4 regions of the Streptomyces sp. SJL17-4 genome follow, and region 3 is predicted to be linked to each of the others. Evidence: riboswitches for the same ligand, from Rfam matches in the RefSeq annotation. Region 3 holds a riboswitch; each other region holds the start of a gene.
The links. A riboswitch is a leader RNA that binds a small molecule or an ion and turns the genes downstream of it on or off. The one in region 3 is predicted to bind cyclic di-AMP.
Positions count from the first base shown of each region.

Region 1: another riboswitch for cyclic di-AMP. It lies ahead of N5875_RS00795 (LysM peptidoglycan-binding domain-containing protein); the one in region 3 lies ahead of N5875_RS23460 (transglycosylase family protein).
Region 2: another riboswitch for cyclic di-AMP. It lies ahead of N5875_RS18475 (M23 family metallopeptidase); the one in region 3 lies ahead of N5875_RS23460 (transglycosylase family protein).
Region 4: another riboswitch for cyclic di-AMP. It lies ahead of N5875_RS06305 (LysM peptidoglycan-binding domain-containing M23 family metallopeptidase); the one in region 3 lies ahead of N5875_RS23460 (transglycosylase family protein).

Region 1 covers NZ_CP104578.1:176,396-180,086, reverse strand. Annotated here, with positions in the region: gene N5875_RS00800 (alpha/beta family hydrolase) at 1-612, shown strand, start outside; gene N5875_RS00795 (LysM peptidoglycan-binding domain-containing protein) at 606-1,481, opposite strand; cyclic di-AMP (ydaO/yuaA leader) riboswitch at 1,487-1,670, opposite strand; gene N5875_RS00790 (hypothetical protein) at 2,013-2,615, shown strand; gene N5875_RS00785 (phospholipase C, phosphocholine-specific) at 2,712-3,691, opposite strand, start outside.
Region 2 covers NZ_CP104578.1:4,148,373-4,152,063, reverse strand. Annotated here, with positions in the region: gene N5875_RS18485 (MerR family transcriptional regulator) at 1-573, shown strand, start outside; gene N5875_RS18480 (PP2C family protein-serine/threonine phosphatase) at 803-2,011, shown strand; cyclic di-AMP (ydaO/yuaA leader) riboswitch at 2,213-2,359, shown strand; gene N5875_RS18475 (M23 family metallopeptidase) at 2,371-3,531, shown strand; gene N5875_RS18470 (aldo/keto reductase) at 3,594-3,691, shown strand, end outside.
Region 3 covers NZ_CP104578.1:5,203,385-5,207,075, reverse strand. Annotated here, with positions in the region: gene eno (phosphopyruvate hydratase) at 1-1,104, opposite strand, end outside; gene N5875_RS23460 (transglycosylase family protein) at 1,416-2,144, opposite strand; cyclic di-AMP (ydaO/yuaA leader) riboswitch at 2,148-2,321, opposite strand; gene N5875_RS23455 (transglycosylase family protein) at 2,580-3,691, opposite strand, start outside.
Region 4 covers NZ_CP104578.1:1,419,483-1,423,173, forward strand. Annotated here, with positions in the region: gene N5875_RS06300 (SGNH/GDSL hydrolase family protein) at 1-503, opposite strand, end outside; gene N5875_RS06305 (LysM peptidoglycan-binding domain-containing M23 family metallopeptidase) at 673-1,686, opposite strand; cyclic di-AMP (ydaO/yuaA leader) riboswitch at 1,691-1,851, opposite strand; gene N5875_RS06310 (tyrosine-protein phosphatase) at 2,240-3,061, shown strand; gene N5875_RS06315 (DUF6126 family protein) at 3,086-3,241, opposite strand; gene N5875_RS06320 (helix-turn-helix domain-containing protein) at 3,276-3,691, opposite strand, start outside.

The sequences.
Region 1 (3,691 bases), 5.0 Mb from region 3:
GCCGACGGCGTCATGCTCGCGGGACGGCTCGCGGTGCCCGAGGGCGCCACCGGCATCGTCCTGTTCGCCCACGGCAGCGGGAGCAGTCGGCACAGCCCCCGCAATCGGGCGGTCGCGGCCGCGCTCAACCGGGCGGGACTCGGAACGCTCCTGTTCGACCTGCTCACCGAGGCCGAGGCGGTCGACCGGGCGCAGGTCTTCGACACCCCGCTGCTCGCCGACAGGCTCGCCCGCGCCACGGAGTGGCTCGCCGAGCGTCCGGAGAGCGAAGGCCTCCCGCTGGGCTACTTCGGGGCCAGTACGGGAGCGGCCGCCGCGCTGTGGGCTGCGGGCGACCTGGAGTCCGCCGTGGCCGCCGTCGTCTCACGCGGTGGCCGGCCGGACCTCGCGGCCGACCACCTGGCGCGGGTCAAGGCCCCGACGCTCCTCGTGGTCGGGGGCAGGGACGCGCTGGTCCTGGACCTCAACCGGCGGGCCGAGGCGCTGCTGCGCTGCGAGAGCCGGCTGGAGGTCGTGGAGGGCGCCACGCACCTCTTCGAGGAGCCGGGCGCCCTGGAGGAGGTGGCGGAGCTCGCCACCTCCTGGTTCACCGGGCACTTCCGGGATCAGTAGGCGCCGTTGACGTTGTCGATGGAGCCGTAGCGGTCGGCCGCGTAGTTGCAGGCGGCCGTGATGTTGGCGACCGGGTCGAACAGGTCCATCGACGTGCCGGGCACGTGATAGGCGAGGAAGGTCGGCTCGATGACCTGGAGCAGGCCCTTGGAGGGGGTGCCGGCCACGGCGTTGGAGTCCCAGAGGTTGATGGCCTGGGGGTTGCCGGAGGACTCCCGCATGATGTTGCGGTGGATCCCCTCGTACGAGCCGGGGATGCCGCGCTGGGCCATGATGTCCAGCGACTCGCGGATCCAGCCGTCGAGGTTGTTCGCGTACTGGGTGGCGGCGGCGGGCGCGGCCTGGACCGGAGCGGCGGCGGCGGGAGCGGCGGCCGAGGCGCCGGTGCCGGTGGCCGGGGTGGCGCTCCGGCGCTCGGAGCGGTTCGCCCGTTCGGCCGTGGCGGTCTTCTTCGCCTGCGTGGGGGCGGCCTTCACGGAATCCCGACGAAGCGTCAGTTCAAGACCCGGATGAATAAGTGACGGGTTGTCACCCACGGCGCTCCGGTTGGCGCGGTAAAGGCCCTTCCAGCCGCCCTGAATTCCCTTCTTCTGGGCGATCAGGGAAAGCGAGTCACCACTGACGACCGTGTAGGTGCGTGCGGCGGCCGGGGCGGCGGGTGCCTTGGCGGCGGCCTTCGCGGCGACCGGGGCCGCGGGGGCGGTGATGTTCTTGGCGGCGATTTCCGGGGCTCCGGAAACAGGCGCGGCGCCGGCCACGGCCGGGGCGATCAGCGGGAGGGTGAGGGCGGCTCCGCCCGTGCCGACCAGCGCGAGTCCACGGGAGACGGGGCGGCGGCGGGGGCGGCGGTGCTTACCGTGAGCAGGCATGACGAGATTCCTCTCCGGCGCCTTCGGGGTGAGCTGTCGGGTTCGGACTGGAGATGTCCGGCCGCGCGCACGCGGCTTCACCCCGAGCCGTTCCGGAATCCGGGCCGGCGTATTCGTGGGTCCCCCGCTCCTGCCGTCGGGTGAAAGGGAGGTATTTCGAGCGGTGGCAGGATTCGGCGATCCGCTCGAATGGAGGTGACCGTAGGCCAGTAATGCGGCGGAGAACAAGAGGATCTGAGTCCAGGGGTCGGTGAAAGGATCACCGAATTCATGGAATTCAAGATCGACCTCGACTCCTGCGCATCGAACTTCCTTGTCCCGCACGGCCTGCACGGATTCCGATCACCGGGGAATCCCCGGGAACGTGAGTCGCGTCACCAGGTGCTCAATGTCCGAATAGGGGTGGTAATTCTATTAATGGAGAAGTGGGCGATAAGGGACTGTTCGACCGCGCGGGCACTCAAGGGCATAGGTCGCAAAACCGACATTCGTCATGAAAGATGGAGCCACCCCGACCGAGGAGCCGCCCGGATGTCGCCCTCCGCCTCCCTGCTCGACCCCGAGACCCTCGACCGTGAGGCCGCCGCCCTCTACGAGAGCGCCACCTGGCAGCGGATCGTCACGGACTGGACCGCGCCGCCGGCGCCCGCACCCGCTGTGGAGGGCTGGCGTGAGCTGCTCACCCTGCCGGTGGAGCGGCTCGTCGCCGACGCGCTCGACGCGTTGCCGCCTTCCCTTCCCGCCGAGCGCCGGCTTCCCGGCCGGATCGGAGCCGTCCTGCCCGACCGGCTGCACGCCTGGCGTCGCATCGGCCAGCCCGAGCTGCGCCCCTCGGTCCACCTCGGGTACGCGCGCCTGGTGCTGACGGAGTGGGGCTGGCAGAACGCGCCGTACAAGCTGCGCGACGTGCGCGGGGCCCGGTGTGTCTGCGGCGCGCTGCTCGCCGCGCACCGTCTCGGCTACGGCAGCGCGACGACGATGAACGAGGCGGCCGCCTGGATCATGGCCGAGCTCCGGTCGCGGGGGTGGCATGAGCTGATCGGGCCGTGGAACCGGGCCCCGGGCCGTACGGCCGCCGACGCGGTGGCCCTCCTCGACGCCACGATCCACCGCGCGGCGCACGCCGGGCGCTGACGGACTCTCCGCGGGCGCGGGGCGGGTGTGGGGCGGGTGGGAGGCGGGTGCGCGACGGCGGCGAAGCGGCCACCGCCCCGCACCCGGACGGCGTACTCAGCCGGTGATGCTCGGCGCTCCGGTCTCGATGTGACCGGTGTACCGGCGCGACCAGGTCCCGTCGATGTCGGCCAGGATCGTGAAGTCGTACCAGCCGTTGTTGTAGGCGACCGCGTTGAAGAAGTCCTCCCGAGTGGAGCCGGCCGGGACCGTGTAGGTCCAGGGGCCGTCCGTGCGGTAGGCGTTCGAGCGGATCGTGAACGTCACCGGCCCGGCCGAGGTGTTGCTCATCCTGAACCACAGGGCCGTCCGCCCCGTCCCCGGCTCGGTCGCGAACCTGGATGTCACCTCGACGGCCTTGCCGGCCTTGGAGGCGTCCCCGATGAACCGGCGCAGGAAGCGGTTGGGGCCCATCATCGAGATGTCGTACTTGCCGGACCCCGATCCCAGGCCGATGTTGAAGTAGTCGGTGGCCGTGCCGCCCGCGTCGACGGTGTACTGCCAGGCGGCCGTGTCGCGGTGCTGGTGCGGGTGGATCGAGAAATGGGCCGCGCGCTTGGCCTCGGCGCCCTGGTTCGCCATCGAGAACCAGGCGAGGATCTTGCCCGCGGCTCCGAACTCGAAGCGGTCGAGATTGCCGTTCACCTGGTACGGCAGCGCGCGGGCCGGCCGGGTGCCGGACTCCTGCGCGGGCTGGGCGTTGTTCTGCGGGGCCGGGTTCGGCAGCGGACCGCAGGTCGCCTGGCCGATGACCTTCGCCGTGGAGGGGAGGCCGGCCGGTACGCCGTACACCGGGTGGGCGAAGTCGAAGACGCCGGTCAGATCGCCCGTCACCTTCCGTCGCCAGGCGCTGATGTGGGGGCAGGTGGCCGGGGTGCCGAGGGCCGTCGTCCAGCTCTCCATGAAACGCAGGACCGAGGTGTGGTCGAAGACCTCCGAGCTCACCCAGCCACCCCGGGTCCACGGGGACATGACAATCATGGGGACGCGGAAGCCGAGGCCGATCGGTACGCCGTCGAGGTACTCGCCGGGGGTGC
Region 2 (3,691 bases), 1.1 Mb from region 3:
GAGCTGGGGCTCTCGTTGCCCGCGATCGCCGAGGTCCTCGCGGGGCAGCGGGACACGTCCGCCGCCCTGCGCACCCATCTCGCTCTGCTGGAGCAGGAGCGCGAGCGCATCGGACGGCAGATCGCCTCGGTGCGGACCACTCTCCACAAGACCGAGAACGGAGAAGAGCTCATGGCCGACGAAGTGTTCGACGGTTTCGACCACACGGTGTACGAGCAGGAGGTCACCGAGCGCTGGGGCCGCGACGCCTACGAGAGCGGCGACCGCTGGTGGCGCTCGCTCACCGCCGCGCAGAAGAAGGCGTTCATGGACGAACAGGCGGGCATCGCCCGCGACTTCGCCCAGGCGCTCAAGGAGGGTCGCGCCGCCGGCAGCGACGAGGTGCAGGAGATCGCGCGGCGGCAGGTCGCCTGGCTGTCCACCACCACGACGCCGAGCAAGGAGTACGTGATCGGTCTCGGCCGTATGTACGTCGACGACCCGCGCTTCACCGTGAACTACGACAAGCACGGCGAGGGCACCGCGGTCCTCGTGCGGGACGCGATGGAGATCTACGCGGAGCGGAACCTGTAGCCCGAGCCCGCCCGGCCGCCGGGAAGCGGGGTCCTTCGACGTCCACCTGCCCGCGCAGACCGCCGCGGCGCCTCCCCGCGCGCGTGGCCGGGCCGGGTCCCCGGCCGTACGCCGGTCGGCCCCCTGGGAGTCGCCGCCCCGGGCGGCGGCGGCCACCCTGGGAGGGCGCGGTACGGGCCGCGGGGACGGACCGGGCAGGAGAGCACAGGTGGGGCACCTCCCAGGAGCGATCGGTGGGCGGCGCGGCGGCGAGGGCCGTGGCCCGTACGGGGGTGCCCGGAGGTTCCTCCGGGCGCTGCCGCCGCTGATCATCGTGGGTGGGGTCGTCTTCGACGTCCTGACGCCGGCCAAGTACAGCGCGGCGCCGATGTTCTCCGCCGCCCCGCTGATCGCGGCACCGTTCTTCTCCACCCTCACGACGCTGCTCACCGGGATCGCCGCCGTCCTCGCCTCGGTCGGGCTGCACGTCTACAACGGCACCGCGACCGAGATCCCCTCGCTCACCGAGATCCTGACGGTGCTCACGGTCTCCGTGCTCGCCCTGCTCATCAACCGGGTCGTCCGCCGCAGCGGTGAACGGCTCGCCTCGGCGCGGGTCATCGCGGAGACCGCGCAGAAGGCGGTGCTGCCGACGCCCGCCGAGCGGATCGGCGGGCTGCAGTGCGCGGCGCGGTACGAGGCGGCGCAGGCGGACGCGTTCATCGGCGGCGACCTGTTCGCCGTCCAGGACACCCCCTACGGGGTGCGGCTCGTGGTCGGCGACGTCCGGGGCAAGGGCCTGGACGCGGTCGAGGCCGTCGCCGTCGTCATCGGGGCGTTCCGGGAGGCGGCCGAGCAGGAGCGGACCCTGGAGGGCGTGGCGCAGCGGCTCGAACGGGCCCTGGCCCGGGAGGGCACCCGCCGTCATGGGCTCGACGCCTTCGAGGGGTTCACCACGGCCGTCCTCGCCGAGATCCCGCGCGGTGACGGGGGCGGCACCTTCGACGGTTTCGTACGGGTCGTCAACCGCGGGCATCCGCCGCCGCTGATGCTGTCCGCGGACGGGAGCCTGGACACGCTGGAGCCCGGCGAGCCGGCACTGCCGCTCGGCATGGGCGATCTGGCGTCGTGGCCGGACCGGGCCGAGGCGCGGCCGTACCCGCCGGGCGCGACGCTGCTCTTCTACACCGACGGTCTCTCGGAGGCGCGGAACGCCGAGGGCGTCTTCTACGACCCGGGGGAGCGGCTCGCCGGGCGGATCTTCCCCGGGCCCGAGGAACTGCTCGACGCGCTCGTGGACGACGTACGGCTGCACACCGGCGGCGGGTCGACGGACGACATGGCGCTGCTCGCGGTGAGCCGCCCGGCGACGGGGCAGCCGAAGCGGCGCCGGACGATGCCGGTGGTGCCGCCGGGCGGGCCCGGATCCCCCCGCGGCAGGCCCGGTCACCGACCGTAGTCGCGAGGTGTCACTGCGATAACAATTGACATAACGTCAGGTAGCGAGGGTTTCGGCGTCCCTTGCTGAAGGGAGGTCAAGTCGGACTATTCCCTCCCAATTCAATGAATGATCAAGAGGAACAGCTTGGAATCGGCACCCCGCGTCTATTAACGTTCGATAACGCAGCGCGGTCGTCCCAGCCGTCGCAAGAGACGGCACCGTGCGCACGCGCCGAATCCTGAAAAGGAACCGGGGAACCACTACTTGGGGTGAATCGGGCCCTTCGCACTTGTGCGACCGTGCCCGTAGGAGACCTTCCTGCTCCGAACCCGTCAGCTAACCCGGTAGGCGAGAAGGAAGGAAAGGAGCGCGCCTCCGTGGCGTCCAACACTCCCGCACCCGAAGCCCCCTTCGATGCCTTCGGTGGTGGTGCGGGCCCCGCCGCCCCGGACACCGAGTGGAACCCCACCGAGGGATCCCTCCGCGCCGAGAGCCGCTCCGGCGGCCGCCACCGTGTCGTCAAGCAGCGCTCCAACTTCGCCCGTTCCTCCACCGTCCTCGGCGTCGGTGTGATCGCGGCCGTCGGTGCGGGTGGCCTCGCCACCGCGCAGGAGAAGCCCCCGGTGGCCATCTCGCTGCCGGACCTCCCGGACCTCGACCTGCCGGACGCCCACGACCTGCCCGGCGTCGGCGACCTCCTCCCCGAGGAGACCCACGAGACGGTCAGCGCGGCCCGCGCCAACCCGAACCCGCTCACCGTCGCCACGTACGCCACCGTCGACGACGAGCAGGGCACGAAGACCCCGCAGATGCAGCAGGCCGGCCTGATCACCCAGGACGGCCCGGCCGCGAAGGCCGCGCCCGGCGCCGGCGACGCGGGCGAGGCCCTGCGCGCCCGCATCCTCCAGCAGGCCGAGCAGCAGCAGGCCTCCGCCGACGCCGCCGAGAAGGCCGCGGCGGAGAAGGCGGCGGCCGAGAAGGCCGCCGCGGAGGCCGCGGCCAAGGCCGACGCGGCGGAGAAGGCGGCCGCCGAGGCGAAGGCCAAGGCCGAGGCGGAGGCCAAGGCGAAGGCGGAAGCCGAGGCCAGGGCGAAGGCCGAGGCGGCGGCCGAGGCCGAGCGCCTCGCCAAGCTCGCCGCGAGCTACACGCTGCCGCTCTCCTCGTACAGCCTCAGCGCCACCTACATGCAGTCCGGCTCGATGTGGTCCTCCGGCTACCACACCGGCCTCGACTTCGCCGCCCCCACCGGCACCCCGCTCAAGGCCGTCCACGGCGGCACCATCAAGTCGGCGGGCTGGTCCGGCTCGTACGGCTACCGCGTCGTCCTGGAGCTCTCGGACGGCACCGAGATCTGGTACGCCCACATGTCCTCCATGACGGTCTCCGCCGGCCAGACCGTGGGCACCGGCGAGACGATCGGCCGCGTCGGCGCCACCGGCAACGTCACCGGCGCCCACCTCCACATGGAGGTGCACACGCCCGGCGGCTCCGGCCTCGACCCGGCGGAGTGGCTGCGCTCCAAGGGCCTCAGCCTCTGACACCCCGGCTCGCCACCTGAGCCGACGGAATAGGCCCGGCGGGGCGGACGGTTGTCTCGACCATGACGACTCTCCGCCCGCTGGGCAGTTCCGACCTGCACGTCTTCCCGCTCGCCCTGGGCGGCAACGTCTTCGGCTGGACCGCCGACGAGGCGCAGTC
Region 3 (3,691 bases):
GCCGGAGCGGTGGGACATCATGCACTTGAAGCCGTTGCGCTGGGCGAGCTCGACGGCGTCGAGGGTCTCGGTCAGCGAGCCGATCTGGTTGACCTTGACCAGGAGGGCGTTCGCGGTGCCCTCCTCGATGCCACGGGCCAGACGCTCCGGGTTGGTGACGAAGAGGTCGTCGCCGACGATCTGGACCTTGGAGCCCAGCTTGTCGGTGAGGACCTTCCAGCCGGCCCAGTCGTCCTCGTACAGCGGGTCCTCGATGGAGACCATCGGGTAGGCGGAGACGAGCTCCTCGTAGTACTCGGTCATCTCGGCGGCCGAGCGGGACTTGCCCTCGAACTCGTACTTGCCGTCCTTGTAGAACTCGGACGCGGCCACGTCGAGCGCGAGCGCGACGTCGGAGCCCGGGGTGTAGCCGGCCTCCTTGATGGCCTCGACGATGAGGTCGAGGGCGGCGCGGTTCGACTCGAGGTTCGGCGCGAAGCCGCCCTCGTCGCCGAGGCCGGTGGAGAGGCCCTTGCGCTTCAGCACGGCCTTGAGGGTGTGGTAGATCTCGGCGCCCCAGCGGAGGGCCTCGGAGAAGGACTCCGCGCCGATCGGGGCGATCATGAACTCCTGGATGTCCACGTTGGAGTCGGCGTGCGACCCACCGTTGAGGATGTTCATCATCGGAACGGGCAGCAGGTGCGCGTTCGGGCCGCCGAGGTAGCGGAAGAGCGGGAGGTCCGAGGCCTCGGACGCGGCGTGCGCGACGGCGAGGGAGACGCCGAGGATGGCGTTGGCGCCGAGGGAGCCCTTGTTCTCGGTGGCGTCCAGGTCGAACATGGCCTGGTCGATCAGGCGCTGCTCGGTGGCGTCGTAGCCGACGAGCTCCGGGCCGATCTGCTCGATGACGGCGAGGACGGCCTTCTCGACACCCTTGCCCAGGTAGCGGTTCGGGTCACCGTCGCGAAGCTCGATGGCCTCGAACGCACCGGTGGAGGCGCCGGACGGAACAGCAGCACGACCGGTGCTGCCGTCGTCGAGGCCGACCTCGACCTCGACCGTGGGGTTGCCTCGGGAGTCCAGGATTTCCCGGGCTACGACGACGTCGATGGACGGCACGAGCATCTCCTTTTTGGGATGTGACGCTGGATGTGACGCAAGGTCGGTGCAGGGTCGCTTGGCCTTGCGACAAGAGCCTAACCGGCTCGGGGGCTCCGGCCAGCCGGGCGCCCGCCCGCTGGGACGAAAAAGGACCCGAGGGCATGCATCTCGGGACGAAGGACCCCAGATCTACCAGTCGGTAACCACGGAGTCCTCCTGAAACGGGGGAACCCCGGCCCGACGCGCACGGGGGAGAGACGCGTCGGGCCGGGGTGGTCACCGCGGGAGGGTCGGAGGGTCCGCGTGAGCCGCCGGACTCACGCGGGCCGCCGGGCTCACTTCAGGTGAAGCTGCTGGCCCGGGTAGATGAGGTCGGCGTTGTCGACGACGTCGTCGTTCAGCTCGAAGAGCTCGGCCCAGCCGCCCTTGACGCCGTGCGCCTGGGCGATCTTGCTGAGGGTGTCGCCGGTCACGACCTTGTACTCGCCGTCACCCTTCTTGACCTTCTTGCCGGTCGGGGTGGTGACGGTCTTCTTCGCGGCGGCCTGCGGAGCGGCCTGCTGCTGCGTGGCCTTCTTCGGGGCCTGGCGCTGCTCGCTGCGGGTGGTCGGCTGCTCGGCCTTCCGCTCCTGCTGCGGCTGCTGCTGGGTGCTCTGCTGCGGCGCGCTCTCGGTGGCGCCACCGTCGTACGAGGCGCCGGAGAGGCCCACGCCACAGGACGGCCAGGCGCCCTTGCCCTGGCCCGCGAGGACCTTCTCGGCGATGGCTATCTGCTGGGACTTCGACGCCTGGTTGGCGGTCGAGGCGTAGGCGGTGCCGCCGTACGCGGCCCAGGTGGAGGCCGAGAACTGCAGGCCGCCGTAGTAGCCGTTGCCCGTGTTGATCGACCAGTTGCCGCCGGACTCGCACTGGGCGACGCGGTCCCACTCGGAGGCCGTGGCGGCCGAGGCGGTGCCCGCGGTCATCAGCGGGGCGGCCACGGCGACACCGGTGACGCCGACGAGCGTGGCGACCTGGGTGGCCTTGGAGGGACGGCGGTGTTTGCCCTTGCCGGAAAACAGCATGGAGATTCTCCTCACCGACGCCTGTGAGGTGAGCTGTCGGGTTCGGGCCGGAAAGTTGCCCGGCCGCGTGTCCTAGCACGCGGCTTCACCCCAAGCCGATCGTCGGCCGTCTGTCTCAACGGCCGGGGCCGGCACTTACCTTGGGTCCCCCACTCCTGCCTTCGGCGCTTGCGCGACGACTGTTCCCATCGGCCGACGGCAGGATTCGGCGTTTCGGTCGACGGGGCCCGCGGTGGCGAGCGGTGACGACCGTAGACACAGACCCACCGGAAGTTCAAAGAGGCGTATTGCGGAAATAACGCCCCTACTTGCCTTCCGATGGGGGGTGTTTGTGCAGGTGAGAGGTGACGGGAGCAAAGTTTGCGGGCGTGACACGCCAGTTGGGGCGAAGAGACCCATGTCTCACTTGCCCAGAACCGGACATACGCCCCCGAATCACTCCGCCGACGCGGTCGAACCGTTCGTCAGGTCGAGAGCCTGACCAGGGAGGATGAAGTCCGGATCGAGGCCCACGGTCTGCCGGTTGGCGTCGTAGAGGGCGGTCCAGCCCCCGGGGAGTTCGTTCTCCTGTGCAATGTCGGACAGATTGTCGCCCGGCTGCACGAGATAGGAGCCCGAGTTGCCCTGACTGTCAGTTGCGTCCGTTTCCTTCGAAGCGTCAGCCGGCGCCGCCTTCGGGGGCTTTTCGGTCAGGTTGTTGTCCGATGAAGCATGTCTACCCGATTCAGCGGAACTGTCCGGGTTGCCGGTTTCCTCCGGCGCGGCGTCACCCCGGTGCTTCCCGGTTCCGGGAGTGGCCGACGACACGTCATCCGTCGGCGCACCGGGCTCGGTGGCCCCCGGCGCGTCAGGGGTGCCGGGCGTACCCGGCGTACCCGGCGTAAGGGATGTATCGGGCGTGCCCGGAGTGGTGGGCACGGTCGGGTGGCTCGGGTCGGTCGACACGGAGGGGCTCGCCGGGGTGGTCGGCGTGACGGGAGCGGTCGGCGAGACGGGCGTGGCGGGCGCGGTCGGCGAAGCCGTCCCCGTGCCCTTCTTCGCGTCCTCGGACCCCTTCGCCCCCTCGGCGGCCTCCGAGGTCTCCTCGGAGGTCCCGGGCAGACCCGTGGTCCAGTTCGACTCGGGAACCGGCCCCGTGGGGGCCTTGGGGACGCTCGCGGGACCGGGGTCCACGCCCGGCGACGTGCCGTCGTTCGTCAGGCCGGCGATCGGCGCGCAGGTGGCCCACTCGTTGGAGCCCTTGGCAAGGGCCTTCTCGGCCACCGCGATCTGCTGGGCGCGACTGGCCAGATCGGGGCTGGGCGCGTACGTCAGGCCACCGTTCCGCTCCCAGCTGTCCTGGGTGAACTGGAGCCCGCCGTACATGCCGTTGCCGAAGTTGGCGCTCCACTGGCCGCCGGACTCGCATTCGGCGACCCGGTCCCAGGTGGCTGCGTCGGCCGCGGAGGCGGACCCGGTGGCGAGCAGCGGCAGCGCCATGGCGGAGCCGGTCACACCCGCGGCGACGACGATTGCGGGGGCCTGACGGGGGCGACGGTGACGTCCGT
Region 4 (3,691 bases), 3.8 Mb from region 3:
CACAGGTCGAGGACCGGGCAGCCGTAGCGGTCGGCGATGGCCCGGACGTGCCCGTTGTACGTGGCGATCTTGCCGCGCAGGTGCTTGAGGAGGATCACGTCGCGGGTGTCGAAGCCGGTGGTCACCATGACGGTGCCGACGGCGGAGGTCAGTCCGGCGACGGCGCGCTCGAAGCGCTCGGCGACGTCGTCGGGGTCCGTGCCGGGGCGGATGATGTCGTTCCCGCCGGCGCAGAAGGTCACCAGGTCGGGGGCGAGTTCCTTCGCCCGGGGGACCTGTTCCGCCACGATCTGGTCGAGGAGGCGCCCGCGTACCGCCAGGTTGGCGTAGCGGAAGGCGTCGTGCTCCGGCAGCTGGTCGGCGAGCAGCACCGCGAAGCGGTCCGCCCAGCCGACGTACGTCCCGTCGGGCCCGGGGTCTCCGACGCCCTCGGTGAAGCTGTCACCGATCGCCGCGTACGACCCGAATGCGTTCTTGTCTCTTGATCTCGAATCGTCTGCCACGGGTGCACATCCTTCCCCTTCGGATGTGACTTACGCGACCGTAAGGAGGGGTTGACGCCGGGTGACATATGCCACCGATAAAGAATTTGCCAAGCCGGAATAGGCCGAAGGCCCGGCACGTGGGTGCCGGGCCTTCGGGGAGCTGCTCGTGTCAGCGGGGGACGCTCCGTCAGACGGAGACGCCGTGCTGACGGAGGTAGGCCAGCGGGTCGACGTCGGAGCCGTAGCTCGGCGAGGTGCGGATCTCGAAGTGCAGGTGCGGGCCGGTGGAGTTGCCGGTCGAGCCGGAGAGGCCGATCTGCTGACCGCCGGAGACCGTCTGGCCGGTCGAGACGGAGAGGGAGGAGAGGTGGGCGTACTGCGAGTAGTTGCCGTCGGCGTGCTGGATGACGACCTCGTTGCCGTAGGCGCCGCTCCAGCCGGCGGAGACGACCGTGCCGGCGCCGACGGCGCGGACGGCGGTGCCGGAGGAGGCGATGAAGTCGACACCGGTGTGGTAGCCGGAGGACCACATGGAGCCCGAGGCGCGGTACGGGGTGGAGAAGCCGCCGCTGACCGGGGCGACCCAGCCGGAGGCGGAGGTCGAGGCGCCGGAGGCGGAGGCCCCCGACGACTGCGAAGCCGACGAGCCCGACGACTGCGTGCTCGCGGCCGGAGCGGCGGCGCGCTCGCTGCTCCGGGAGGCACGCGTGCTGTCGCCGTTCTTCGAGGAGCTCTCCGCAGAGGCCTTCGCCGGGCTCTTGGGGGCGGCGGCCTTGGGCGCGGCGCTCTTCGGTGCGGCCTTGGCGGTGCTCTTGGCGCCGAGGGTGAGCTTCATGCCCGGCAGGATGAGCGAGGGGTCCTCGCCGACGACCTGACGGTTGTCGGCGTACAGCTTCTGCCAGCCACCGGTGAGGTCGTGCTCGGCGGCGATCTTCGACAGGTAGTCGCCCCGCACGACGGAGTACGTCTTCGGCGCGGCCTTCGTGGCGGTGGGCGCGGCCTTGGCGACGGCGGGGGCCTTCACCTGGGCGGCGGCGGTGACGGCCTGGCCGGGAGCGGCCGGGGCGGCCTGCTCGGCGGCGTGGGCACCGGTGGCACCGAGGAGCGGGAGGGCGACAACGGCGCCTCCCGTACCGGCGGCGGCGATTCCGCGGGTGAGGCGGTTGGACTTGATGCGGCGGTGCTTACCCTTCGCGGGCATGGCGAATTCCTCTCCGGCGCCTACGAGGTGAGCTGTCGGGTTCGGACTGGAGATGTCCGGTCACGCTCTCGCGCGACTTCACCCCGAGCCGTCCTGCGTCGCGGGACCGGCGTACTTCCTTGGGTCCCCCGCTCCTGCCACGCATGGGATGGGTGGAATTCCGGACGGTGGCAGGATTCGGCGGTCCGACCGGATTGACGGTGACGCTAGACGAGCGGGGTCGGCACGAACAAGCCACGGATTTCTCCCGGCTTTCCCCGTACGGCCTTTCACCCGGAATTCCGGTCACCCTCCGTGGATGACGGACCCTCGATTTCCTTTTTGCGCAGGGCATTTGCTTCGGGCGTCCGGCCACGATCCGTCACTTCTATGACCCTGCTCACGCGCCGAGACTCATCTCACCTGTAAACAGGGCGCGTTATACGCAACGCCTCAATTCGGACAGATCACCCATTCCCGTCCAGGGGGGTGCGCCATCACAGCCCCACCTGGATGATTGCCCCTGGAACCGATCTCGCGTCGGGCACCCGAACGTCGACCATCAGGAGCATCCGTGACGCAGCAGCTGCCGCAGGTCCCGCCCATCGAAGCGAACGAACCCGAGCTGGCCGAGGTCCGCAACTTCCGGGATGTGGGCGGCCTGCCGACGACGGACGGGCGCGCCGTGCATCCCGGCCGCCTCTTCCGTAGCGGCCACCTCGCCCACGCCACCGAGGAGGACGTCACCTTCCTCGACTCGCTCGGACTGCACACCGTCTTCGACTTCCGGAACCTCGCCGACCGGAAGATCGAGGGCCCGGACGTCGAACTGCCGGGCGTACGGAACGTGAACATACCCCTCAACGACCCGGCCGACGGAAAGGAGTTCTGGAAGCTGGTCCGCGACGGCGACATCGAGCAGCTGCGGGACATCCTCGGCGACGGCAAGGCCGCAGCCCGAATGTCCGACTCGTACCGGAAGATGGTGGTCGAGCGGACCATGGAGCACAGCCGGATCCTGCACTCGCTGGCCGAGGACAGCCTCCCCGCCCTGATGCACTGTGCGGCCGGCAAGGACCGCGCGGGGCTCTCCATCGCGATCACCCTGCTGGCCGTCGGGGTCGAGCGGGAGGCGATCGAGGCCGACTACGTGAAGTCGAACGACCCGCACCGCCGCTACAAGGTACGCCGCAGCTCCACCGCCCCGGACGCGATGTCGCCCGAGGTGATGGAGCTGCTGAGCCCGCTGTTCGACGCGCGGGTGGAGTACCTGCGGGGCGCCTTCGAGACGATCGAGGCGACCTGGGGCTCGGTGGACACCTACCTCACCGAGGGCCTGAAGCTGTCCCCGGAGACCCGCGAGCGCCTCCGCGAGCGGCTGCTCACGGAGGCGTGACCAGGGCCTACCGGTTACCGGGGCCTACTGGTTCTGGCCGCCCAGCATGAACAGCAGGTAGAGGAAGCCGGCGAAGAGGTGCCCGGCGATCAGATAGGCGAAGAGGCGCAGGACGAGCCCCTTGGGGAACTTGCCCTCGCCTCGCTCTTCGCCGGTGACAGGTCGTGCCTTCTCGGACATCTCGGTCCTTTTCTGTCGAAGGAAGTACGCGGGATCAGCGCCGGTGCGGAGTTCCGTCGCCGAGACACAGCTCGGCGACGGGGCTCTGCATCAGGGTGTGGACGAAGAGCAGCTCGGCCCCGCCGGGGGTCGCCGCTCCGATCCGGTGCGGGGTCAGCGAGTCGAAGTGCGCGCTGTCCCCGGGATCGAGGACGTGGACGGCCTCGCCGAGGGCCAGCCGCACCCGGCCCTCCAGGACGTGGATCCACTCCTCGCCGGGGTGGACGCGCACGATGTCGGCCCGGGTGGCGTACGGCACATGGACCCGCAGGCACTGCAGGGCGCGCCCGGCGCCGCCCGCCTGGCGGTAGATCCAGCCGTCGGCCTCGACGGGTTCGGAGCGTCCGGCGCGGACGACGGGGTCGCGCTCGGGAGGCGTCTCGCCGAGGAGCTCGGAGACCGTCGTACCGT